4 regions of the Rhizobium sp. SG741 genome follow, and region 4 is predicted to be linked to each of the others. Evidence: predicted binding sites of a transcription regulator. Region 4 holds the regulator's gene; each other region holds the start of a gene.
The links. Region 4 encodes PhoB, which activates phosphate uptake and scavenging genes when phosphate is short. Its sites were predicted from a motif close to TGTCATNNANCTGTCAT; they were not measured.
Positions count from the first base shown of each region.

Region 1: FHT29_RS12650 (esterase-like activity of phytase family protein) is a predicted target of PhoB. The motif match lies at 1,087-1,103, and genes of this name have one in related genera.
Region 2: FHT29_RS20840 (alpha-D-ribose 1-methylphosphonate 5-triphosphate diphosphatase) is a predicted target of PhoB. The motif match lies at 1,361-1,377, and genes of this name have one in related genera.
Region 3: FHT29_RS13895 (LTA synthase family protein) is a predicted target of PhoB. The motif match lies at 4,162-4,178, and genes of this name have one in related genera.

Region 1 is NZ_JAAZQP010000004.1:230,749-236,900, forward strand. Features, by position in the region: gene glmS (glutamine--fructose-6-phosphate transaminase (isomerizing)) at 1-152, shown strand, start outside; gene FHT29_RS12645 (DUF502 domain-containing protein) at 333-1,034, shown strand; gene FHT29_RS12650 (esterase-like activity of phytase family protein) at 1,259-2,755, shown strand; gene recG (ATP-dependent DNA helicase RecG) at 2,798-4,903, opposite strand; gene FHT29_RS12660 (succinate dehydrogenase assembly factor 2) at 5,077-5,391, shown strand; gene mfd (transcription-repair coupling factor) at 5,388-6,152, shown strand, end outside.
Region 2 is NZ_JAAZQP010000008.1:119,497-125,648, forward strand. Features, by position in the region: gene FHT29_RS20830 (molybdopterin oxidoreductase family protein) at 1-727, shown strand, start outside; gene FHT29_RS20835 (NUDIX domain-containing protein) at 724-1,317, shown strand; gene FHT29_RS20840 (alpha-D-ribose 1-methylphosphonate 5-triphosphate diphosphatase) at 1,466-2,635, shown strand; gene purN (phosphoribosylglycinamide formyltransferase) at 2,689-3,360, opposite strand; gene purM (phosphoribosylformylglycinamidine cyclo-ligase) at 3,357-4,430, opposite strand; gene FHT29_RS20855 (AI-2E family transporter) at 4,653-5,783, shown strand; gene hdaA (DnaA regulatory inactivator HdaA) at 5,786-6,152, shown strand, end outside.
Region 3 is NZ_JAAZQP010000004.1:487,804-493,955, forward strand. Features, by position in the region: gene FHT29_RS13875 (NADP-dependent malic enzyme) at 1-529, shown strand, start outside; gene FHT29_RS13880 (hypothetical protein) at 678-1,415, shown strand; gene FHT29_RS13885 (TolB family protein) at 1,489-2,316, opposite strand; gene FHT29_RS13890 (NAD+ synthase) at 2,345-4,024, opposite strand; gene FHT29_RS13895 (LTA synthase family protein) at 4,271-6,142, shown strand.
Region 4 is NZ_JAAZQP010000003.1:388,558-394,709, forward strand. Features, by position in the region: gene pstC (phosphate ABC transporter permease subunit PstC) at 1-1,079, shown strand, start outside; gene pstA (phosphate ABC transporter permease PstA) at 1,076-2,410, shown strand; gene pstB (phosphate ABC transporter ATP-binding protein PstB) at 2,425-3,240, shown strand; gene phoU (phosphate signaling complex protein PhoU) at 3,292-4,005, shown strand; gene phoB (phosphate regulon transcriptional regulator PhoB) at 4,038-4,721, shown strand; gene FHT29_RS10380 (GcrA family cell cycle regulator) at 4,910-5,443, opposite strand; gene FHT29_RS10385 (aspartate aminotransferase family protein) at 5,868-6,152, shown strand, end outside.

The DNA of each region.
Region 1 (6,152 bases), on a different contig from region 4:
TGGCGACCATCATTCTGCCTGTTGTTGACGAAATCATCGCCCCGATCATCTTCTCGCTGCCGATCCAATTGCTGGCCTACCATACAGCGGTCTTCATGGGCACGGACGTCGATCAGCCGCGCAACCTCGCCAAATCGGTGACGGTAGAGTAGGCCTCACTTCCTTTCATTCATCCTGCGGTCACGTCGTCGTGAGCCGGCCGCCTGTTCGGTGCGCCGGCGGGACTGGCGGGTTGTATGCCGCGCCAATTTCTGGCACGCTTCTTGAAGGAGATGGTGGGGGAGAATTTGCCTGATAAAGGTGGGCGGCGGAACGGAGTTTTCGAACGGCGAATGACTGAAAAACTCATCAAAATGTCCGTGCCGACGCGGATCAGAAACAACTTCCTGGCCGGCCTGATCATCTGCGCTCCGATCGCCATCACGCTCTGGCTCACATGGTCAGTCGTGCATTGGGCGGATAGTTGGGTGCGGCCCTACATCCCGGCGCGTTACGACCCTGAAAGCTATCTGAATTTCGCCGTCCCCGGCACTGGCCTGGTGATCGCGATGATCTTCATCACGGTTGTCGGTTTCCTGGCCAAAAACCTGATCGGGCAGAGCATCGTCCGCTTTGGCGAGTCGATCGTCACTCGCGTTCCGCTCGTGCGAAGCATCTACAAGAGCGTCAAGCAGATCTTCGAGACCGTGCTGAAGGAACAGGGCACGTCGTTCAAGAAGGTGGGGCTGATCGAATATCCAAGCCCGGGCCTCTGGTCCATGGTTTTCATATCGACCGACGCCAAGGGCGAGATTGCTTCGAAATTCAACGCCATGGGCCAGGATATGGTTGCGGTTTTCCTGCCGCCGACACCGGTGCCGACAGCCGGGTTCCTGGTTTTCGTGCCGCGTGAAAAGATTACGATTCTCGACATGAGCCCCGAGGATGGCGCCAAGCTTCTGATTTCCGGCGGTCTGGTTTCGCCCGAATACAAGGAAGAGCTGGTCGCGATGAAGGGGCCGCGCACCCCGGTTCCGATGAAGTCTCTCACCTAGAAATTGCTCTTTCCGCTATTGTCGACAGCCTATTCTCGCGCCCTGCGCGAATTGTCATGTCTCTATCATGTTGACGTCTTAGATCGTCCTTGGGATAGGCAATGGGTATCTCACTATCGAATGTTCGGGACGCATGTGCCGGACACTATCTTCGATACGGCTTCCATCAAGCCGCGGATGGATACCGTTGCCTCCATACGGTTTTTCATCAGGAGGATATTTTTTTGAGAGACTCACGTTCAAGGACATTGCCGCTGCTGTCTGCAGCGCTTGCCACATTCATTTTCACAACACCGCTAGTAGTACATGCCGAAAGTTCCGTAGCGGTCGCAGGCACGACGCTCGTCAACAAGGGACGTGTTGCCGTGGGCCGTATTCCGGCCAACCAGCGCGACAAGTTCGGCGAGACCTTCGGCTCTGGCTCGGGCATGTCCATCGACGCCAAGAGCTGGACCCGCAATGCTGACGGTACCTACAAGGGATCGCTGTGGCTGCTGCCGGACCGTGGCTACAATGTCGCCGGCACCACGGATTATCGCGCGCGTCTCAACACCATCTATATTCAGCTGACGCCGGTTGCTCCCGGCGCTACGCCGCCGGCCGGCAAGGAGCAGTTGGGTGTCGAAGCCAAGCTCGCAGATACGCTGCTGTTGAAAGACAATAAAGGCAACGAAACCACCGGCCTTGACCCCGCCAACGGCGTCCGACAAGCAGAAGGCGGCATGCCGCTTTTGCCGCTGGCACCGAACGGCAAGGTCTCGCTCGACAACGAAGCCATTGCCCGGCTGCCAGATGGCTCAATGTTCATCAGCGATGAATACGGTCCCTATATCTACCGCTTCTCGGCGGATGGGCGGATGATCTCGGCCACGGCACCGCCGGCGGCGTTTCTGCCGATGCGCCACGGCACCGTGAATTTTTCCTCGAATAATCCGGGTCCCGGCGAATCCGCTCCCGATCCGAAGGATCCGACAAGTGGGCGCCAGAACAACCAGGGCTTCGAGGGCATGTCCCTGACCCCGGACGGTAAGTTCCTCATCGCGGTGCTCCAGTCTGCGACGCGCCAGGATGGTGGCGATTCCAGTTCGACCAGGCAGAACACGCGCGCCCTGCTTTACGATGCTGCTGATCTCGACCACCTGAAACTCGTGCACGAATACGTCGTGCCTTTGCCGGTCTTCACCAACGACAAGGGCAAGACGTCCGTCGCCGCCCAGAGCGAAATCGTGGCGCTTTCGCCGACGAGCTTCCTGATGCTCGCTCGCGATAGCAACAATGGCTACGGCCAGAAGGGCGATAAGTCGATCTATCGCAACATCGTCGCCGTCGATGTGTCTGCCGCCACCGATATTGCCGGCGGCAAATTCGACGGCGACACAGCTGTCGCTCCGAAGGGTGTTCTTGATCCCTCGGTCAAGCCCGCTGTCCTCAGCCAGTTCATCGACATCAACGACACCGCCGATCTCGCTCGCTTCGGCCTTCACAACGGCACTCCGAACGATCGCAACAATCTATCGGAAAAGTGGGAAGCCATGTCGCTTGCCAGCGTCCAGGATCCGAAGCTGCCGGATGATTACTTCCTGTTCGTCGCCAACGACAACGACTTCATCACCCAGGACGGTTTCCAGGTGGGAGCCGCCTACAAGGATGACAGCGGCGCCGACGTCGACACCATGTTCCAGGTGTTTCAGGTGACCATCCCCGGTCTCTCCGCCAAGTAAGCCATTTGAAAAAGGGGTGGACGCGGTTAGCGCGTCCCCCATTCAGCCCGCACGCAGGAACCGGATCGCCTCGTCGCGGCGGAAGAGATAGAGCAGGGTGCGTACCGCCATGCCGCGCTCGCCGGTTAATTCCGGATCGCGCTCGATAATATAGGCAGCATCCTTGCGGGCGATTTCCAGAAGATCGGCATGGGCTTCGAGACTGGCGATGCGAAAGCCCGGTGTACCCGACTGGCGCGTGCCCAGAAGCTCGCCTTCGCCACGCAGCTTCAGATCCTCCTCGGCAATGCGGAAACCATCCTCGGTGTCGCGCATGATCGAAAGCCTGGCATGTCCTGTTTCCCCAAGCGGCCCCTTGTAAAGCAGGATGCAGGTGGAGGCCTCGTCGCCGCGTCCGACGCGGCCACGCAGCTGGTGAAGCTGCGCCAGGCCGAAACGCTCCGCATGTTCGATGACCATGATCGTCGCATCGGGAACGTCGACACCGACTTCGACGACCGTCGTCGCCACCAGCAGCCGGATCTCGCCATTCTTGAAGGCCATCATGACAGCATCCTTTTCAGGACCGCTCATCCGGCCGTGGATGAGGCCGACGCCAGCCCCGAGCGCGCTCGTCAATGTTGCGTGTCGCTCCTCTACCGACATTAAATCCGATTCTTCGGATTCCTCCACAAGTGGGCATATCCAATATGCTTTTTTGCCTTCCGACAGTGCGCTCTTCAGTCTGCCAACGATCTCGCCGGTTCGCTCGTTTGGGATGGTGATCGTCTGGATCGGCTTGCGCCCGGCTGGCTTCTCCGTGAGCTTGGAAACGTCCATGTCGCCAAAGGCGGCGAGCACCAGCGTGCGCGGGATGGGCGTCGCTGTCATGACAAGCATATGCGGCGAGATGCCTTTCGCTGTCAGCCGCAGGCGCTGGTGGACGCCGAAGCGATGCTGCTCGTCGACCACAGCCAGCATCAGATTGGCGTAGGCGACGCTGTCCTGGAACAGCGCATGCGTGCCGATGATGATCTGCGCCTCGCCAGAGGCGATGCGCTCGAGAATGGCATCTCGCTCGCGGCCCTTTGTGCGGCCTGTGAGGACTTCGACCGAAAGGTTTGCATCTGCTGCGAATTTTGAGATCGTCGCGTGGTGCTGCCGCGCCAGGATTTCGGTCGGCGCCATGAACACGGCCTGGCCGCCGCTCTCGATCACGGCAGCGATCGCCATCAAGGCGACAAGAGTCTTACCCGCGCCGACATCCCCCTGCAGCAGCCGCAGCATGCGCTCCGTACCGGCCATGTCCTTGAGAATATCAGCAACGGCCTCGCGCTGGCTGTTGGTCATCGAGAAGGGTAGGGATTCCAATATCTTGCTACTGACTTTCCCAGTCGCATGCACCGGCTGGCCCGCAACCTTGCGCAGCCGCTGTCGGACGAGCGAGAGCGACAATTGCCCGGCCAGAAATTCGTCATAGGCGAGCCTGCGGCGCGCCGGCGCCTGCGGATCGATATCGGCGGCATCCCGCGGCGCATGCAGCATATGGAAGCTGTCGGAGATCGAGGGAAAGCCTTGCTTCTGCGCAAGCGCAAGATCGTCCCACTCCGGCAGGTCAGGCATGCGCGGCAGAGCGGCTTCGATGGTCTTGCGCAGGAATTTCGGCGAGAGGCCGGCCGTGAGCGGATAGACCGGCTCGACCAGCGGCAGATTTTCCGCTTCGCTCTCGCGCATGATGTAGTCCGGATGCACCATCGACGGCCGGCCGTTGAACCAATCGACCTTACCGCTGACAGTCACCGTCTCGTCGATCGGCAGCTGCTTTTCGAGCCATTGCGCCTTGCCCCGGAAGAAGACCAGCGCCAGTTCTCCTGTCTGGTCATGCAGGAAGACACGATAGGGCACATTGCTGCGTGCATTCGGCGGTGGCTGGTGACGGTCGACTCGGCCGGTAATGGTGACGATCGCGCCCTGTGGCGCTCTGGCGATGCCCGGCTGCTCGCGCCGGTCGATGATGGAGTGCGGCGCGTGAAAGAGCAGGTCGATCACGCGGCAATCGTCGATCGTTTCGCGGTCGAGCAGCTTGACCAGCAGTTCGGATACCTTCGGCCCGACGCCGGGCAGCGAAGAGATGGAGGCAAACAGCGGATCGAGGATGGCGGGACGCATGGAGGGCAAAATGCGACGGGCAGGGTGGATTTGGCAAGGGGCGGCCGGGAACTCGGCCCTATTGAGGTAAACACTCCCCGGAAAATTGCACGCGAGTCGCTTTTTTCAGAAAAACCGGTTCCCACCTTTCAATGCTGGTTTTATAGAGACGCATCAACATGAAGGTGTTTTTGATGACTGGGCTGACCCTCAGCAGTGCCGATCTCGATCCCCGCCGCCGGCGCATCCTTTTCCGCTGTTGGCATCGTGGCATCCGCGAGATGGATCTGGTCTTCGGCCAGTTCGCCGATAACGAGCTGCCGGGATTGGCCGAAGCCGATCTCGATGAGCTCGAAAGCATCATGGACGAGGAAGACAACGATCTCGTCAAGTGGATCCTCGGAACCGAGCCGACACCGCAACATTTGCAGACCCCCCTGTTCCAGCGCCTGGCGTCCTACAGGCCCGATTTCGAAGAGATCGCTGAAAGGTTCGGCATAACCAGATGATTCCCGGTTTCGATGCGAAGAAACTGCTCGCCGCAAGCGAGCCGCTGACGGTCGGTCATGTCCCGGCCGGCATGGAACCGTTCCTGCTTGCGGAGCTGGCAAGAGCCGGTCAGCCGATCGCCTATGTCATGTCTGATGGGCAGCACATGGCCGATGTCGAGCAGATGCTCGGCTTCCTCGCGCCCGAGATCCCGGTACTGACCTTGCCCGCCTGGGATTGCCTTCCCTACGACCGTGTTTCGCCGAGTTCCGACACCTCAGCCCGCCGTCTGGCCGCGCTCTCCGGCCTGATTGCCTATCATCACAAGCCGCATGCGGCGATCGTGTTGGTGACGGTCAACGCCATGCTGCAGAAGGTCGCGCCGCAGGACATCATCGAAAGCCTGGCGTTTTCGGCAAGGTCAGGCAATCAGCTGCGCATGGACGATATTGCCGGCCGACTGGAGCGGAATGGCTTCGATCGCGTCGCGACCGTGCGCGAGGTCGGTGAATATGCCGTGCGCGGCGGTATCCTCGATGTCTTCGTACCGGGCACGGAAGAGCCGGTGCGTCTCGATTTCTTCGGCGATACGCTGGAAAGCATCCGCAGCTTCGATCCGGCCAGCCAGCGCACGACAGGGCAGGTCCGCTCCCTCGATCTCAATCCGATGAGCGAGGTGACGCTGACGCCGGATACGATCAGCCGTTTCCGCAAGAACTATCTCTCCGCCTTCGGCGCCGCCACGCGCGACGACGCACTCTATGTCGCCGTTTCCGAGGGG
Region 2 (6,152 bases), on a different contig from region 4:
GCCGACCGTGCGCAGCAATCTCTTCGTCATCGAGGAGTTGGCCAAGCGTCTTGGGGTCGCAGATCGCCCCGGCTTCGGCTTTTCCGCCCGCGAAATGATCGACCGGGTTCTGTCGATGAGCGACCTGCCGGATTACGATTATTTCCTCGAGCATAAATGGTTCGATCGTCAGCCGGCTTTCAAGGACGCGCATTTTCTGAACGGCTTTGGCCATCCCGACGGCAAGTTCCGGTTCCGCCCGGACTGGGTCAACCAGCCGGCCCCAAACCGCCCGCCTGCGTCAGTCGGATTGCTCGGTCCTCATGTGGAGTTGCCGGAATTCCCGGATCAGGTCGATGTCATCGAAGTGGCCGATCCGGATCATCCGTTCAGGCTCGCCACCTCGCCGTCGCGCAACTTTCTGAATTCGAGCTTCGCGGAAACCAGGACGTCGCGGCAGAAGGAAGGCCGCCCCGAGGTGATGATCAATCCGGCCGATGCCGCAGCACTCGATGTCATCCATGGCGATCTGGTCCGCATCGGCAATGCGAGAGGCGACATCCGCCTCCATGCGCGCGTGACGACAGAGGTGAAGCCGGGTGTGCTGATCGCCGAGGGTCTCTGGCCGAATAAGGCCCATGTCGATGGCGAGGGCATCAACGTCCTCACCGGCGCCGATCCGGTCGCGCCCTACGGCGGTGCGGCCGTTCACGATAACAAGGTATGGCTGCGCAAGGATATGGCATGAGCGAATTCGGAAAGGCGAAAGCCGAAATCGTCAACGAGAAGACGTTGGCGGATCAATGGACCCGGCTCAGCAGCTATGATGTCGACTACACGGATTCGCGCGGCGAGAAGCATCGCCTGAAGCGCGAGATCTATCACCGCACGCCGGCCGCCTGCATCCTGCTCTACGATCCCGCCCGTGAGACGGTCGTGCTCGTCCGGCAATACCGTCTGCCGTCGCAGCTTGCCGGCCTGCCGGCATGGATGATCGAAGTGCCCGCCGGCCTGCTCGATGGCGACGAGCCGGAGGCAGCGATCCGGCGCGAGGCCATGGAGGAGACCGGCTTTCGCGTGCGCGATGTCCGATTTCTCTTCAAGGCGATGACCTCGCCGGGTGCCGTGACCGAGATCATCCATTTTTTTGCCGCCGTGATCGATACGTCCGATCGGGTCGCCGATGGCGGTGGGCTTGCCGAGGAGCATGAGGATATCGAGGTGTTGGAAATTCGATTGTCCGATGCGATGGCAATGATCGAGGCGGGCGATATCCACGATGCCAAGACGGTCATTCTGCTGCAATGGGCGACCCTGAACAGGGCGAGCCTGCAGTAGGTCCATCGAAGTCAGGGAGCTAGGCCCAAAACTATGCTGCCGCCTTCATCACCGTGTCACGAATCGAGACTACCGGGGCGTGCTGGCCGAAGACGTCCGGACGTGTCCGTGCCTTTCAGATGATAGACACTGTTTCAGGAGAAAGCCGATGTGGCTCAGCAATTTCACGCTCGTTCTTCCCAATGAAGTCGTCGACCAGGGTGCCGTGCGCATCGAGGATGGCGTGATTGCCGAAATCCGCTCCGAGCCGGTGGAGCAGGCGACCTTCGATGGCGGCGGACGCCTGCTGATGCCCGGGTTCGTCGATCTGCATTGCGATATGATTGAGCGCGAGATCGCGCCGCGGCCGAACGCCATGATGCCGATCGATTTCGGCATTCACGAGCTGGACAAGAAGCTGGCCGCCGCTGGCGTCACCACGGCCTTTGCCGCGCTCTCCTTTGCGACCGAAAGCGTCTACGGTCACGTCCGTTCGCTCGAAACCACCTCGGCTGTGATCCGCGGCATCAACAGCTTGCGCAATGACCTCCTGATCGATCACCGCGTTCATGCCCGCTATGAAATTACCAATCTGGGCGCGGCGCTGACCCTGGAGCGGCTTTTGAAGGACGGCGACATCGACATGGTCTCCCTGACCGACCACACGCCTGGGCAGGGGCAGTACAACGATATCGAGAGCTACATCCGCAGCATGTCCGAGCGTCGCGCCATGTCGCGCGAGGCTGCCGAGGAAGTCGTGGCGAAGCGCATCGCCCAGCGCCAGGATCCGGAAATCGAACGCAAGCTGCACGATGTGGTCGAGCTTTCGCTGAAGCACAAGCTGTCGCTCGCCTCGCATGATGACGACAGCGCCGAGAAAGTGGCGGCGATGCACGATCTCGGCGTGACCATCAGCGAGTTTCCAGTAACGGGACCGGCCGCTGAAGAGGCCTGCCGCCGCGGCCTCTGGACGCTGATGGGTGCGCCGAACGCGCTGCGCGGTCAGTCCATGTCCGGCAATCTCAGCGCCCTGGACGCTGCCCGCGCCGGCTTGCTCGGCATCATCGCCGCCGATTATCATCCGGCCGCTTTCGTGCCGGCGATCTTCAAGATTGCGGAGGTTGTTGGCGGTGGCCTGCCGGCGGCGGTTGCCATGGCAAGCGCCAATGCTGCCCGTTCGGCCGGCCTCAATGATCGCGGCGAGATCGCCGTCGGCCAGCTTGCCGATCTGGTTGCCGTCGAACCCGGCTCGGTTCATCGCATTCGCGCGACCTTCCGCGGCGGCCGCATCGTCTATAGCGACGGCACGATGCATCCGCTGATGGCGATTGCGGCTTGAAGAGAAAATCGAAGGGGCGAATTAGGGCGCCGTTCGGCTCCATAACTCTCTATTTAAGCCATGTCCCCAAGCAGTGACACGACCTGCCGTCCATGGGCGGCAGCTGTTCTGGCAAGGCTGATGGCCTTGCCGTCTTCCATCCCGACTTTGCCTTCCGCGAGCAGCCGCAGGGATTGCGGATAGAGCTGATGTTCGACCGTCAGCACACGGGCAGCCAATGCGTCCGCCGTATCGCCGGTCAACACCGGCACGGCCGCCTGGCCGATCACCGGGCCTTCGTCCATGCCTTCGGTGACGAAATGGACTGTGCAGCCGGCAACGCGCATGCCGGCGTCGATGGCGCGTTGATGCGTGTGCAGACCGGGAAAGAGCGGCAGCAGGGAAGGGTGGATATTGATGATCCGACCTTCATAGCGCTGGATGAAGCGGCCGGAAAGCAGCCGCATGTAGCCCGCAAGGCAGATGATGTCGGGCGACAAGGCTTCCAGCTGCGAAAGGATCGCCTCTTCGTGGGCGTCCTTGCTGGTAAAATCCTTGCGGACGAAGGCGAAGGTGGCGATGCCCTCGGCAGCAGCTTTTGCCAGTCCGCCGGCATCCGCCTTGTCGGCGATGACGGCGACGATCTCGGCCGGATAGTCGGGGGCCGCCGTCGCCTTCAAAAGGGCCATCATGTTGGAGCCGCCGCCGGAAATGAAGACGACGACGCGTTTGCGCGGCGTGTTCATAGAGCGAGCGTACCCTTGTAGACCGTGCCTCCAGCGCCTTCGGTGCGAGCAATCATGCGGCCGAGCGTTACCACAGCCTCGCCTTCGGCTTCGAGCGCTGCCTTCACGGCTGCAACATTGTCTGCCGCCACGACCACGATCATGCCGATGCCGCAGTTGAAGGTGCGCAGCATTTCCTTGGCCTCGACGCCGCCCGTCTTGGCGAGCCAGGAGAAGACCGGCGGCACCTTGACGGCGGCAAGATCGATTTCGGCGGCCAGATGCTTCGGCAGCACGCGCGGGATATTTTCGGGAAAGCCGCCACCGGTGATATGGGCGAGCGCCTTGAGCGCATGTGTCTCGCGGATGGCTTTCAGCAGGGGCTTCACATAGATGCGCGTCGGCGTCAGCAGCGCTTCGCCAAGCGCCTTGCCTTCTGCGAAAGGCGCGGGCGCGTCCCAGCCGAGGCCGGAAATCTCGACGATCTTGCGCACCAGCGAGAAGCCGTTGGAATGCACGCCCGAGGAGGCGAGGCCGAGAATGATGTCGCCTTCGGCGATGTCGCCCGATGGCAGCAACTGGCCGCGCTCGGCCGCGCCGACGGCGAAGCCCGCCAGATCGTAATCACCGTCGGAATACATGCCCGGCATCTCAGCCGTCTCGCCGCCGATCAGTGCGCAGCCCGCCTCGCGGCAGCCGGCCGCGATGCCGCCGACAATCGCCGCGCCCTGATCGGGATCGAGCTTGCCGGTGGCGAAGTAATCGAGGAAGAACAGCGGCTCCGCACCCTGGACGACGAGATCGTTCACGCACATGGCGACGAGGTCGATGCCGACGGTGTCATGATAGTTCGCATCGATGGCGATCTTCAGCTTGGTGCCGACGCCGTCATTGGCGGCGACCAGCACCGGATCGGTGAAGCCTGCGGCCTTGAGATCGAAGAGACCTCCAAAGCCGCCGATTTCGCCGTCGGCGCCGGGACGGCGCGTCGAGCGCACGGCGGGTTTGATCTTTTCGACCAGCAGATTGCCGGCATCGATATCGACGCCCGCGTCGCTATAGGTCAGACCGTTTTTTCCAGACTGGCTCATGCTTCCGCCTCCGATGGCCGCCCTTCCGTCGCGACAGGGCTCTGATCGGGTCGCCATTGCATGATAGGGGCGTTTATGCAAGGCGCAAGGGCGGCCAACCCCTCGATTTCCCCCGCTTCACAGCGCAACAGGCCGATTTCCGGCCGCAGGCTTGACCATAATTGCAGCATCATCCTATGTCCTAAGCAAGCGGCAGACGGGCCGGAAACAGCGGGGAAGTCGATGGAGCAAAAAGTCAGCGGGGCGAGCCTCAAGCGGCAACTCACTTTCTGGGTGATCGTGCTCGTCGTCTTCATCGGCTTTCTTTATCTCTTCAGCACGATCCTGCTGCCGTTCATAGCCGGCATGGCGGTTGCCTATTTTCTCGATCCGGTCGCCGACCGGCTCGAAAGGATCGGCCTCAGCCGCCTGATGGCGACGGTGGTCATTCTTGTCTCATTCGTGCTGGTCTTCGCGCTGGCGCTGACGATCGTCATTCCGATCATCATCAATCAGTTCAACGATTTCATCCAGCAGATACCGGCCTATGTGCAGCAAATGCAGCAGCTCGTCGCCAAGGCGCAGACGATGGTGCTGCCCGATTGGATCCGCAATCAGCTCGGCGCGATCAAGGACAATTTCTCCAGCATAATGTCCGATGGCCTGAGCTTTGTCGGCGGTCTGTTTGCGCAGATCTGGAGCTCCGGCAAGGCCCTCGTCAACATCATCTCGCTGCTGGTCGTCACGCCGGTCGTCGCATTCTACATATTGCTCGACTGGGACCGGATGATCGCCAAGGTGGATGACTGGATACCGCGCGACCACGTCGCCACCGTCCGTCAGATCGCAACGGAGGTCAACCAGGCGATCGCGGGCTTCATTCGCGGGCAGGGCTCGCTCTGCATCATTCTCGGCATATATTACGGCGTCGGTCTTTCGCTCGTCGGCTTGAACTTCGGCCTTTTGATCGGCCTGTTCACCGGCATGATAAGCTTCATACCCTACGTCGGTTCGCTGGTCGGCCTCATTCTGGCTGTTGGAGTGGCGCTGGTCCAGTTCTGGCCCGACTATCTCTGGGTCGGCCTGACGCTCGCCGTCTTCTTCACCGGCCAATTCCTCGAGGGCAACGTGCTGCAGCCGAAGCTCGTGGGCGAAAGCGTCGGCTTGCATCCCGTCTGGCTGATGTTTGCGCTTTTCGCCTTCGGCGCTCTCTTCGGCTTCGTCGGTCTGCTGGTCGCAGTTCCTGCCGCCGCCGCCTGCGGCGTCCTTGTTCGTTTTGCCCTTTCGCGATACCTTCAGAGCGATCTCTATTACGGACGCTCGGAAGCCGGCAAGGCGCGCAGAGCCAAGGCCGGAAAGCCCGAGAACAACTAGACATGACAGATGCAAAGAATGCTGATGTGAGGCGCAAACCCGCCGAACAGCTACCCTTGGCCTTTACGCACGACCCCGCAAGCGGTCGCGACGACCTGCTCGTCGCCGATCCCTTGAGCGCGGCGGTGAAGATCGTCGATTCCTGGCCGCATTGGCCGTCGCCGGTGGTGATCCTGGCGGGTCCCATCGGCTCGGGCAAATCGCATCTTGCCAGTATCTGGAGTGAAAGATGCGGCGCGATATCAATCCATCCCGTGGCGGGCTCGGACGCCGCCGTTGCTGCCGCAAACGGCCCGGTCATTTTCGAGGATGTGGATCGCCTGGGCTTCGACGATACCGAGCTCTTCCATGTCATCAACAGCGTTAGGG
Region 3 (6,152 bases), on a different contig from region 4:
GCTGAGCCTGCTCATCTCGCAGCGCGGCGCAACCTTCTACACCGATACCTACGTATCATTTAACCCCGGCGCCGAGGAAATCGCAGAGTCGACGGTGCTGGCGGCGGAGGAAATCAAGCGCTTCGGCATCACGCCGCGTGCCGCCCTCGTCTCGCACTCCAACTTCGGCTCGCGGGAATCGGAAAGCGCCACCAAGATGCGCAATGCCCTGGCGCTCGTTCGCGAAGCCGCGCCGGAGCTGGAAGTCGATGGTGAGATGCACGGCGACAGCGCCATTTCCGAAAGCCTGCGCCGCCACGTCATGCCGGACAGCACGCTTTCCGGCGAAGCAAACTTACTCGTCTTCCCCAATCTCGATGCCGCCAACATCACGCTTGGCGTGGTCAAGACCATGACCGACGGGCTACATGTCGGGCCGATCCTGCTGGGTACGGCCCTTCCGGCCCACATTCTTTCGCCTTCGGTCACTTCACGCGGTGTCGTCAACATGGCAGCCCTGGCCGTGGTCGAGGCATCGCAACTGGCCTGACGAAGCATTTTTTGCGGCCGCCCGAGCATGGTGGCCGCAAATCACAATTCGCTAAAATCCTCTCGAAATCCGTGTGTTTTGATGGATACGTTGTTAAGCTCCAAAGTGTAATTTCCAACGAAATCAACCCGCCTTCGAGAATAGAATCGTGAACCGCGGCACAAACCTAGTTTCCATTGCCCTGCTGTCCCTGTTGACGGCCACACCGAGCTTCGCGCAAGCCAATCTGTGCGACGAATTGCGCGGCCGCTACGCCGATACCACTGAAGTGGTCGGCGCGAGCCAGGAGACGCGCCAACTTTCGCGTGCCATAGTCCAGCAAAACACGATGATCCGCCGCTTGATGAGTGATCTGCGCAATCAGGGCTGCGTCGAAGACAGCAGCATGGTGATCATCGGCTCAAACAACGAAGGCGTCTGCGACGACATGCGAACGTCGCTCGATGGAATGCGGCACGATCTCGGCATGTTGGTAGATCAGCGCGATGAGAGCGTCGGCCGCATCGACGCGGCCAGCCTTAAGCGCCGGCAACTGCTGGATACCATGCACAGGAACGGTTGCAGCGCGCCGGCCTCGGCCACGCCGGATATCGTCATCGATACCCGCACCAAGCTCGACGCCTATGCGCCGCAGCAGCAGTCCCTTGCGCAGCCGGAAAGCTCGATTACCATAATCGAAACGCCAAAACCCCAGAAGAATTCCGGTCTGCCGCAAAAGCAGGCTCCGGCGGTGACGCAGGCCGAGCCGCAGCAATTCCCGCCGGACAGACCCTACGATCCGTCAGCCAACAAGGTCCGTCAGGTCGGGCCGCAATTCCTTGCGACCGACCAAGGTGGCATTGACCTGAAGCATCCGAAAGAGGCCGGGCCGCAACCGACGCAATAGGCTGCCGCAACAGGGAAATGATGACTTCGTCGCCTACTTCCTGCGCGAGGTTGCGGTAAGAGCGTCCAGAGCGTCAGGCCGGCTCGTAACGGACATAGGCGAACTCGTCGCCATCGGGCGACCAGTTCGGCACGTTGATGCTTCCTTGTCCGCCGAAGAGTTCGAACAGCGTCGTGAGATCGCCGCCATCCATATCCATCAACCGCATCCGCACATTCAGATCGCGCGGATGGTCGAAGACTTCAGGATCGTAGGAGATCAGCACGACCTTGTCGTTCCTGGGAGATGGATGGGCAAACCAATTGCCATAATTATCATCGGTCAGTTGCTGCAACCCCGTGCCGTCGGGATGAATGCGCCAGATCTGCATGAGACCGGTGCGGCTGGAGTTGAAATAGATCCATTGCCCATCGGCCGAAAAATCCGGGCCATCGTTGCGGCCCTCGCCATGCGTCAGCCGCGTCTCTTCGCCGCCGTCGATCGAGATCGTGTAGATATCGAAGACGTTGTCGCGGATGCCGCAATAGGAGAAGCGCTGCCCGTCGGGTGACCAACCGTGCCAATAGGACGGCAGGTTGGTCGTGACCTGCCTGGGTGTGCCGCCTTCGGCCGGCAGCACATAGATGCAGGATTTGCCATGCTCCGTCTTGTCGGAAATCGCGATCAGCGATCCGTCGGGAGAAATCCCATGATCGTTGTTGCACTGCGTGGCGAAGCCGGTATCGACACGAACGATCTTGCCACCGCCACCCAACGGCAGCCGGTAAAGCAGACCTTCGCCGTTCAGCAGCAAATAGCGTCCGTCAGGCGAATAGTTCGGCGCCTCGATCAGCTGGTCCGTCTGGAAGACCACCCGGTTCGCACCCGTGCGGATATTGTAGATCTCGACCGAGCTGCGCATACTTTCCCCTTTACCGCCGGCGTTGCGATCAGCGATCGCGGAACCGGTTGGTGATCGGATAGCGGCGATCACGACCAAAATTCTTCTTGGTGATCTTCACGCCCGGAGCCGACTGGCGGCGCTTGTACTCGGCGAGATAAAGCAGATGCTCGATACGATGCACTGTCGCGACATCATGTCCACGCGCCAGGATCTCTTCGACCGACATTTCCTTTTCCACCAGGCATTCGAGGATATCGTCGAGCACCGGATAGGGCGGAAGCGAATCCTGGTCTGTCTGGTTCGGCCTCAGTTCAGCCGAAGGCGCCTTGTCGATAATGTTGTAGGGGATCACCTCGCCTGAAGGGCCGAGCGCGCCCGGCGGCACATGCAGGTTGCGCCAGCGCGACAACGCATAGACCTGCATCTTGTAGAGATCCTTGATGGGATTGAAGCCACCGTTCATGTCGCCATAGAGCGTGGCATATCCAACGGACATTTCCGACTTGTTGCCCGTCGTCACCACCATCGAGCCGAACTTGTTGGAGATCGCCATCAGGATGGTACCGCGGGCACGGCTCTGCAGATTTTCCTCGGTGATGCCGCTTTCCGTACCTTCGAACAGATCGGACAAGGCCGTCGTAAAGCCGGTGACAGGATCCTCGATCGGCACGATATCGTAGCGGCAGCCGAGCGCCTTGGCGCAATCCGCCGCATCCTTCAAAGAATCCTCTGAGGTATAGCGATAGGGCAGCATGACGGTGCGTACGCGCTCCTCTCCAAGCGCATCCACCGCAATCGCCGCGCAGATCGCCGAGTCGATACCGCCGGACAGGCCGAGCACGACCGACTTGAAGCCGTTCTTGTTCACGTAGTCGCGGAAGCCCAGCAGGCAGGCGCGGTAATCGGCCTCCTCGCCTTCTGGAATATGCGCCATCGGTCCTTCGGCGCAATGCCAGACGTCGCCGTTCTTCTTCCAGGTGGTGACCGCCAGCGCGGTCTCGAACTGGCTCATCTGGAACGCCAGGGTCTTGTCGGCATTGAAGCCGAAGCTCGCGCCATCGAAAACAAGTTCGTCCTGGCCGCCAACCTGGGCGGCGAAAATGAGCGGTAAACCTGACTCGATCACCTGCCGCAATGCGACCTGGTGACGGACATCGACCTTGCCACGATAGTAAGGCGAACCATTCGGAACCAGCAGGATTTCCGCACCGCTCTCGGCCAGCGTTTCGCAGATGCCGAGATCGTTCCAGATCTCCTCGCAAATCGGTATGCCAAGGCGGACGCCGCGAAAATTGACAGGCCCCGCGATGGTCCCTTCGTCGAAAACCCGCTTCTCGTCGAACTCGCCGTAGTTCGGCAAATCGACCTTGTCCCTGATGAAGATGACTTTACCGCCATCGAGCACGGCCACGGAATTGTAGCGGCCGGTGTCGTCCTGCCGTGGGACACCGACGACGACGCCTGGCCCGCCATCGGCGGTATCGGCGGCGAGACTTTCAACGGCTTTCCAGCAAGCGCGGATGAAGGCCGGCTTCAGCACCAGATCCTCCGGCGGATAGCCGGAAATGAACAATTCCGTCAACATCAGGAGCTGCGCGCCTTCGCGCGCCGCCTCGGCCCGCGCCTCGCGCGCCTTGGCCAGATTGCCGGAAACGTCGCCGACCGTCGGATTGAGCTGCGCGACGGCAATACGGATGGTCTGAGTGATCGGGCTTTGCTCTGTCATGCCATACATTTAGCGATGGCATTCTTCTTCCGCAACCGCCTTCGTTCACCTGCAGGTATCAAAGATCGCACTACGCGCATAGGCGGTATTTTTACCCGGAAAACTACCAGGTCAGCCTTGCGGTTCATCCAGAATTCATGACAGAAACGTGACAATTATATGAATACCCTATAGCATTCGGAGAAACCCTTGGTCGATCTGGTCATCGGTTCCGCTTTGGCGGGCAGGCTCGTTCTTTTCCAGAAAATCGGCGCAGCGAGGCAGAAATCAGCCGTCCTGCGCCAAGTTCTGAGCCTTACTCTGACCTTGCTGCTCGCACTGTCGATCGTCATTGCCGTCGAATGGATTGTGCGCGGTGAGTTTTCGACCGTCCCGTCCTATCTCTTTTCTCCGTCTCGCCCCGGCTTCACCACCATTGGCATCGTCATGCTGACTATGCTCATTTTGGATGCGGCTCTCGGCCGAGCGCATCTATCGGTCTTGATCGTCGCACCGCTGCTGTTGGTTCCGGCGTTCATCTCCAGCCAGAAGCAGAACTATCTCTCCGATCCGCTCTATCCGTCTGATTTCCTGTTTGCACGGCAGATCATGGAATTGATGCCTGTGATGGTGCGCGATCGGCCGTGGACCGCGGCGGCACTCGCCATCGGCGTCATTGCGTCCCTCGCCGCCCTCGCCTTTCTGTGGCGCCATGCCTGGCAACACGCCGCCGCGCTATCGCAAAAGGCGCGCATGATCAGGCTGTCGGTATGCCTGCCGCTTGCGGCGCTGTTCGTTTCGCAGATGGACCCGACGCAATATTCCTCCATCCGTGAGAAACTGCGCATCATCCCGATCGTCTGGGATCAGAAGGAAAACTACAGCTACAACGGCTTCGTCATCGCCTTCTCGCTCAACCTGCCGATGGCCGATGTCAAATCCCCGGCGGGCTACGGACCGGATGCGATCGATGCCATTCCGGCGAGAAACTACGGCTATCTCTCCGGTCCGCGCGAGAAGCCTGACATCATCATGCTGATGAGCGAATCCCTCTGGGATCCGACCCGGCTGTCCAATGTCGCCTTTACGCCCGATCCGATGCCGACTATCCGCGCCAGGCAATCCGGTTACGTCTTTTCGCCTGAGTTCGGCGGCATGACCGCCAATGTCGAATTCGAGGCGCTGACAGGCTTTTCCAATGCCTTCCTGCCCTATGGCAGCATCCCCTATCAGCAATATGTGCGCCGGCCCATGCCGTCGCTTGCCACCTTCTTCCGCGGCGAAGGCTATGCGGCACGCGCGCTCCACCCCTTCAGTGGCTGGTTCTGGAATCGCAACGAAGTCTACAAGGCTTTCGGCTTCGAGGAGTTCCACACCGATGAAACCCTGCCGCCGATGGAGAGGCGCGGCATGTTCGCCGCCGACGATTCCCTGATGAAGGAAATCATGCGCGAGGGAGACGAAGCCGATCAGCCATTCTTCTTCTTCGCTGTCACTCTCCAGGGACATGGCCCTTACGAACCCAATCGCTTTGCACAGAATACCGTCGATATCACCGGCAACCTGAACGACGACGATCGTGCAACGCTCGCCACCTATGCGCAGGGCGTTCGGGAATCCGATGACAGTCTGAAGATGCTGATGGACTGGGCTGAAAAGCGTGACCGTGAAACCATCATCGTCCTCTGGGGCGATCACCTGCCGCCGCTCGGCAGCGCCTATCCGAATACCGGCTACATGCCCCAGCAGGTGGCGACGCGAAAGGCACCGCTCGACGTCATGAAACAGGAGCACGAAACGCCGCTGGTCATCTGGTCGAGCAAGAATGGCGTACGCAAGGATATCGGCACGATCAGCCCGTCGCAACTGCCCTATCACGTGTTGAAAACAGCCGGATATGAGCATCCCTTCTACACCGGCTTCCTCGGCCGCGTGCAGAAGAAATACACCATCGTCGACCGTTATCAGCTGGCGACGCGCGACAACGAGACTTTCCCGGACTGGGCGCGCAACGAGCAGCACCTCGATCCGACGGTGCGCGACTATCGCCATCTGCAGCACGACATCATGTTCGGACGGGAATACGGATTGGACCGCTTCTTCCCGTCGCATAGCTGGCTAGTCAGCCAAGGGAGTTAGCGGATCGAAC
Region 4 (6,152 bases):
TCCGCCCAACGGGTTACATGATCGATGCCGCCAACAAATATAGCGGCATGCGCGAAGTCAGCCGGATGGTGATGTCCGCATCGGCGATCCTTCTGTCGTTGCTTTGCGCGGTTCATGGCTTGCGTGCCATCGCCCCGCGTTTTCGCGCCCGCAACCGTGTCGAGCAGGTCATCCTCGGCGCCCTGATCGTCGCCTCCTCCATTGCGGTGCTGACGACGGTCGGGATCGCCTTTTCGATGCTTTCGGAGGCGGCGCGTTTCTTCAGCATGGTACCTGCCCATGAGTTCTTCTTCGGCACTGTCTGGGATCCGCGCTTCACCGGTGCCGGTTCACAGATATCCGGAACTTTCGGCTTGATACCCTTGCTGGCCGGCACGATCTATATCGGTCTCGTCGCCATGTTGTTCGCGGTGCCGATCGGCTTGTTCGCCGCCATCTACATGGCCGAATATGCTTCGGCCCGCGTGCGCTCGATCGCCAAGCCGCTGCTCGAAGTGCTGGCCGGCATTCCCACGATCGTCTACGGCTTCTTTGCCCTCGTCACGGTCGGGCCGTTCCTGAGAGACATCTCGGCGGAGATCGATGGCCTGCTAGCGGGAAGCTATACAAGTTTCATCGAGGCGCAGAGCGTCCTGACGGCGGGCTTCGTCATGGGCGTCATGCTCATTCCCTATGTCTCCTCGCTGTCAGACGACATCATCATGGCCGTGCCGCGGTCGCTGCGCGATGGCTCGCTCGGTCTTGGCGCCACCCGCTCGGAAACGGTCAAGCGCGTTTTGCTGCCGGCGGCACTTCCGGGCATCGTCGGCGCGCTGCTGATGACCGCCTCGCGGGCAATCGGCGAAACGATGATCGTCGTACTGGCCGCCGGTGTCGCGGCTCGCATGCAGTTCGATCCCTTCGAACCCATGACGACGGTTACCGTGAAAATCGTCAACCAGTTGACCGGCGATCTGGAGTTCACCTCGCCGCAGACACTGGTCGCCTTCGCGCTCGGCATAACGCTGTTCTGCCTGACGCTCTGCCTGAACGTCTACGCGCTCTACATCGTCCGCCGCTACAGGGAGCAATACGAATGAGCGACATCGTATCCTCCCCGTCACAGAATATTCCGCGCGGGCTTACGCCGGGCGCCCCGGCGCGGCGCGATATCGGCATCAAGCGGCGCTATGCCGCCGAGCGCCGCTTTCGGGCCTATGGCATCGCCGCCGTAGTCTTCGGCCTGGTCTTCCTTCTCACGCTTGTCTCGACCGTGGTCCGCAACGGCTATACCGCCTTCGTGCAGACCTCGATAACCCTACCGATCGAATTCACCGAGAAAGTCATCGACCCCACCGGCAAGCGCGCCAGCGATCCGAAGGTGCTGATATCAGCCAACTATCCGGTCCTCATGCGCGATGCGCTGGTGAAGGCCTTGGGCATCGATCCTTCCGATCGCGTACTCGTGCGCGAAGCCACGACAATGGTGTCGGACAGTGCGCGGATTGCACTGCGCAACAAGATCATGGCCGATCCCTCGATCATCGGAACGACTGGGAATGTGACGTTCCTTGCGAGCGCCAATATCGACTCCGCCAACAAGGGGCAGATCGACCTGGCGGCCGACGAGAAGGATCGCAAGGTTTCCGATCGGCAGCTCGGCTGGATGAAGCAGCTGACAGCCAGCGGCGCGCTGCACGAAGCTTTCAACAGCGGTCTCTTCCTCTCGGGTAACTCGAGCCGCCCCGAGGCCGCGGGCCTCGGCGTCGCGCTGATCGGCTCGCTCTATCTGATGCTGACTGTCCTCGTGCTCGCCTTGCCCGTCGGTGTCGCCGCTTCGATCTATCTGGAGGAATTCGCGCCAAAAAACCGGCTGACGGATCTGATCGAGGTCAACATCAACAATCTCGCGGCGGTGCCCTCCATCGTCTACGGCCTGCTCGGCCTTTCGGTGTTCATCAACATGATGGGGCTGCCGCGCTCTGCCTCGCTGGTCGGCGGGCTGGTGCTCAGCCTGATGACGCTGCCGATGATCATCATCGCCACGCGCTCGGCACTGCGCGCGGTACCGCCATCGATCCGCAGCGCGGCACTCGGCCTTGGCGCGTCGCGCATGCAGATGGTCTTCCATCATGTGCTCCCGCTCGCCATGCCGGGCATCCTCACGGGCACCATCCTCGGGCTGGCGCATGCGCTCGGCGAGACGGCGCCGCTGCTTCTGATCGGCATGGTCGCCTTCGTCGCCAACTATCCGGCCTCGCCGCTCGATCCTTCGACGGCGCTGCCGGTGCAGATCTACATGTGGGCGAGCGAAGCGGAGCGGGCCTTCGTTGAGAGGACCTCCGGAGCGATTATCGTGCTGCTCTTCTTCCTCGTTGCGATGAATATCGGCGCGATCCTGCTGCGGCGCCGCTTCGAACGGCGCTGGTAGGGGAGGGCGACCAAATGAACATGATGACGGAAGCCGCGGGCGAAAGAGCATTAGCCAAGAAGATGATGACGATCCCCTATAAGATGATCGGCCAGGACGTCTCGGTCTTTTACGGCGACAAGCGCGCGCTCTTCGATGTCAACCTGAACATTCGCGCCAATACGGTCACGGCGCTGATCGGTCCTTCCGGCTGCGGCAAGTCCACTTTCCTGCGTTGCCTCAACCGCATGAACGACACGATCGAGACCTGCCGCATCACCGGCAAGATCACGCTCGACGATCAGGATGTTTATGACAACAGCATCGATGTCGTGGAGCTGCGCGCGCGTGTCGGCATGGTCTTCCAGAAGCCCAACCCGTTTCCGAAGTCGATCTACGAGAACGTCGCCTACGGACCACGCATCCATGGCCTGCACAGCTCGAAAGCCGATCTCGAGCATATCGTCGAGACCAGCCTGCAGAAAGCCGGTCTCTGGGGCGAGGTCAAGGATCGGCTCTATGATGCCGGCACGAGCCTGTCCGGCGGCCAACAGCAGCGTCTGTGCATCGCTCGCGCGGTCGCAGTCAGTCCAGAGGTCATCCTGATGGACGAGCCATGTTCGGCGCTCGACCCCATCGCAACCGCAAAGGTCGAGGATCTGATCCATGAGCTGCGGGAAAACTTCACCATCGTCATCGTGACGCATTCCATGCAGCAGGCAGCCCGCGTTTCGCAACGCACCGCAATGTTTCATCTCGGCCATCTGGTTGAGGAGAACGATACCGATAAAATGTTCACCAATCCCGACGATTTCCGCACGCAGGATTACATCATGGGCCGTTTTGGTTGATGATGCCGTGCGCGCGGCTCCTTTCACACAGTTCACCTTGAGGATAGAAAAATGGTCTCCACTCACATTCTCTCTGCCTATGACGAAGACCTGAAGTTCCTGACGCGCCGCATTGCGGAAATGGGCGGTCTGGCCGAGCAAATGGTCAGCGACAGCGTTCGCGCACTGGTCCAAAGCGATACCAGTCTTGCGCAGAAGGTCATTTCCGACGACGTCATTCTCGATCATGCGGAACGGGAAGTCGGCGACAAGGCGATCGTCACCATCGCCCGCCGGCAGCCGATGGCCGCCGACCTGCGCGAGATCATGGGCTCGATTCGCATCGCTTCCGATCTGGAGCGTGTCGGCGACCTCGGCAAGAACACCGCCAAGCGCGTCATCGCCGTGCAGGGCACAGGCGTTCCGCGGCGGCTTGCCCGCGGCATCGAGCATCTCTCCGAACTGGCGCTCAGCCAGCTCAAGGAAGTGCTTGACGTCTATGCCACCCGTTCGCCGGACAAGGCTGTGTCGATCCGAGAGCGCGACGAGGAAATCGACGCGATGTACACCTCGCTCTTCCGCGAGATGCTGACCTACATGATGGAAGATCCGCGCAACATCACCACCTGCACGCATCTTCTCTTCTGCGCCAAGAACATCGAGCGCATCGGTGACCATGCCACCAACATCGCCGAGACGATCTATTACATGGCGACCGGCGCCCAGCCAGAAGGCGAGCGCCCGAAGGATGATACCGCCAACACCGTTGGCGCGGTGACGGAATAATCTGGAAGCGAAGAAAAGGAGACCAGAGGCGCATGGTTCCGAGAGTTGCTGTTGTAGAAGACGAGGAAGCGCTCAGCGTTCTGCTGCGCTACAATCTCGAGGCTGAGGGCTTCGAGGTCGATACGATCCTCAGAGGCGATGAAGCCGAATTGCGTCTCCAGGAGCGCATCCCCGATCTTCTGATCCTTGACTGGATGCTCCCCGGTGTATCCGGCATCGAGCTCTGCCGCCGGCTGCGTATGCGGCCGGAGACGGAGCGCCTGCCGATCATCATGCTGACGGCCCGCGGCGAGGAAAGCGAGCGCGTGCGCGGTCTTTCCACCGGCGCGGACGATTACGTCGTCAAGCCGTTCTCGACGCCGGAGCTGATGGCCCGCGTCAAGGCGATGCTGCGGCGCGCCCGCCCGGAGGTTCTCTCCACGGTACTGCGTTGCGGCGATATCGAGCTGGATCGCGAGACCCATCGCGTTCACCGCAAGAGCCGCGAAGTGCGGCTGGGACCGACGGAATTCCGCCTGCTGGAGTTCCTGATGTCCTCGCCGGGCCGGGTCTTCTCGCGTTCGCAGCTGCTCGACGGCGTATGGGGACACGATATCTATGTCGACGAACGTACCGTCGACGTGCATGTCGGCCGCCTGCGCAAGGCGCTCAATTTCTCCAATATGCAGGATGTCATCCGCACCGTTCGCGGTGCGGGTTACTCCATGGAAGCTTGAGCGGGTACGCCCGTTCAGGCATCGACATAGCGGCGGAAACAGAAAACGGGCCTTTCGGCCCGTTTCGTTTATCTGATCTAGAGCGGCTACGCGTTTCACCGACTCGCGTGACGGCTCTATGCTATTGTTTTTACGCAATTCCAGGAAAACCGCTTCGCACTTTTCCTGGAATTGCTCTATGGGGCATCTCAGCCGCGCGGTTGAGCTGGCCGACGCCGTTCATGCACCGGCTGGTAGGCCAGGCGCTGATGGTAGCCGCAATAGGGCGATGCATCCGGGCTCTCGTTGCCGCAGAAGTGGAAATCGTCCTTCAGCGGGTCACCGACGGGCCATTTGCAGGTGCGTTCCGTCAGCTCGGTCAGGACGAGGCGCCGAGAGATCGGAACGACGACGTTGGCAGCCGGACGATATTGGATCTCGTTGACCGCATCGACCTCAATCTCTTCCTTGAGCATGGTCGCGCCCTGCTGGCGGGTAACCGTGCGGGTTGCGACGCGCGATGTATAATTCGATGCGCGGGGCGCCGAGGCGCCGCGCTTCGGCGTTCGGGCAGCGGTCGCCGTGCCGCCCGCCTTCGCTCGGCCCGGCAGGCTCAAGCGGTGCACCTTGCCGATGACGGCGTTACGGCTGACACCGCCCAGCTGCGCCGCGATCTGGCTGGCGCTCAACCCTTCGGACCATAGCTTTTTAAGCTTCTCGACGCGTTCGTCTGTCCAATTCATGCCCTGTCTCCGCTGTCGCGTTTCCGATGGCAGAATCCTTCACCATTGCCCCGCATAGGATCGAGGCGCGAAACGCTCTAAAATTGTGGTGACTAGTTCCGCCGCATGCAGTCTAGCAATTGGTTTTTAACCTAGTGTGAGGCTGACTCCGTGACAAGAGTCGCGGGAATCTTGAGGAATCGATTTCGAGGTTTTCCCCAACTTGCTGTCCTGGCGTGGCATTTATGCAATATGATCCGGCCAACGCATCCCGTTCGGCTGCGGCCGCTCTCTCGCACCTGCTAAATCGCCAGTTTTGTTGACATCGCGGTGCAAAACATCAATAGTGCCCACGCCGCCGCAAGGCGGCATTTTTGATTTTTTCGGACCCGTTTCATGGAAAGGAAGCGATTGGTCCTTAGGGTTGTGATCGAGGAGATACGCCATGGCCGAGACAGCGGCGCTTTATGACACCTATATGCGCGCTCCGCTGCGGTTCGAGCGAGGCGAGGGCGTCTGGCTGATCACGGAAAATGGCGAACGCTACCTCGATTTCGCGGCCGGTGTGGCAGTCAATTCGCTCGGTCATGCGCATCCCCATCTCGTGGCCGAACTGAAGGCGCAGGCTGACAAGGTATGGCACCTGTCCAACCTCTACGAAGTGCCCGGTCAGGAGAAGCTGTCGAAGCGGCTGACGGAAGCCACATTCGCTGACAAGGTGTTCTTTACC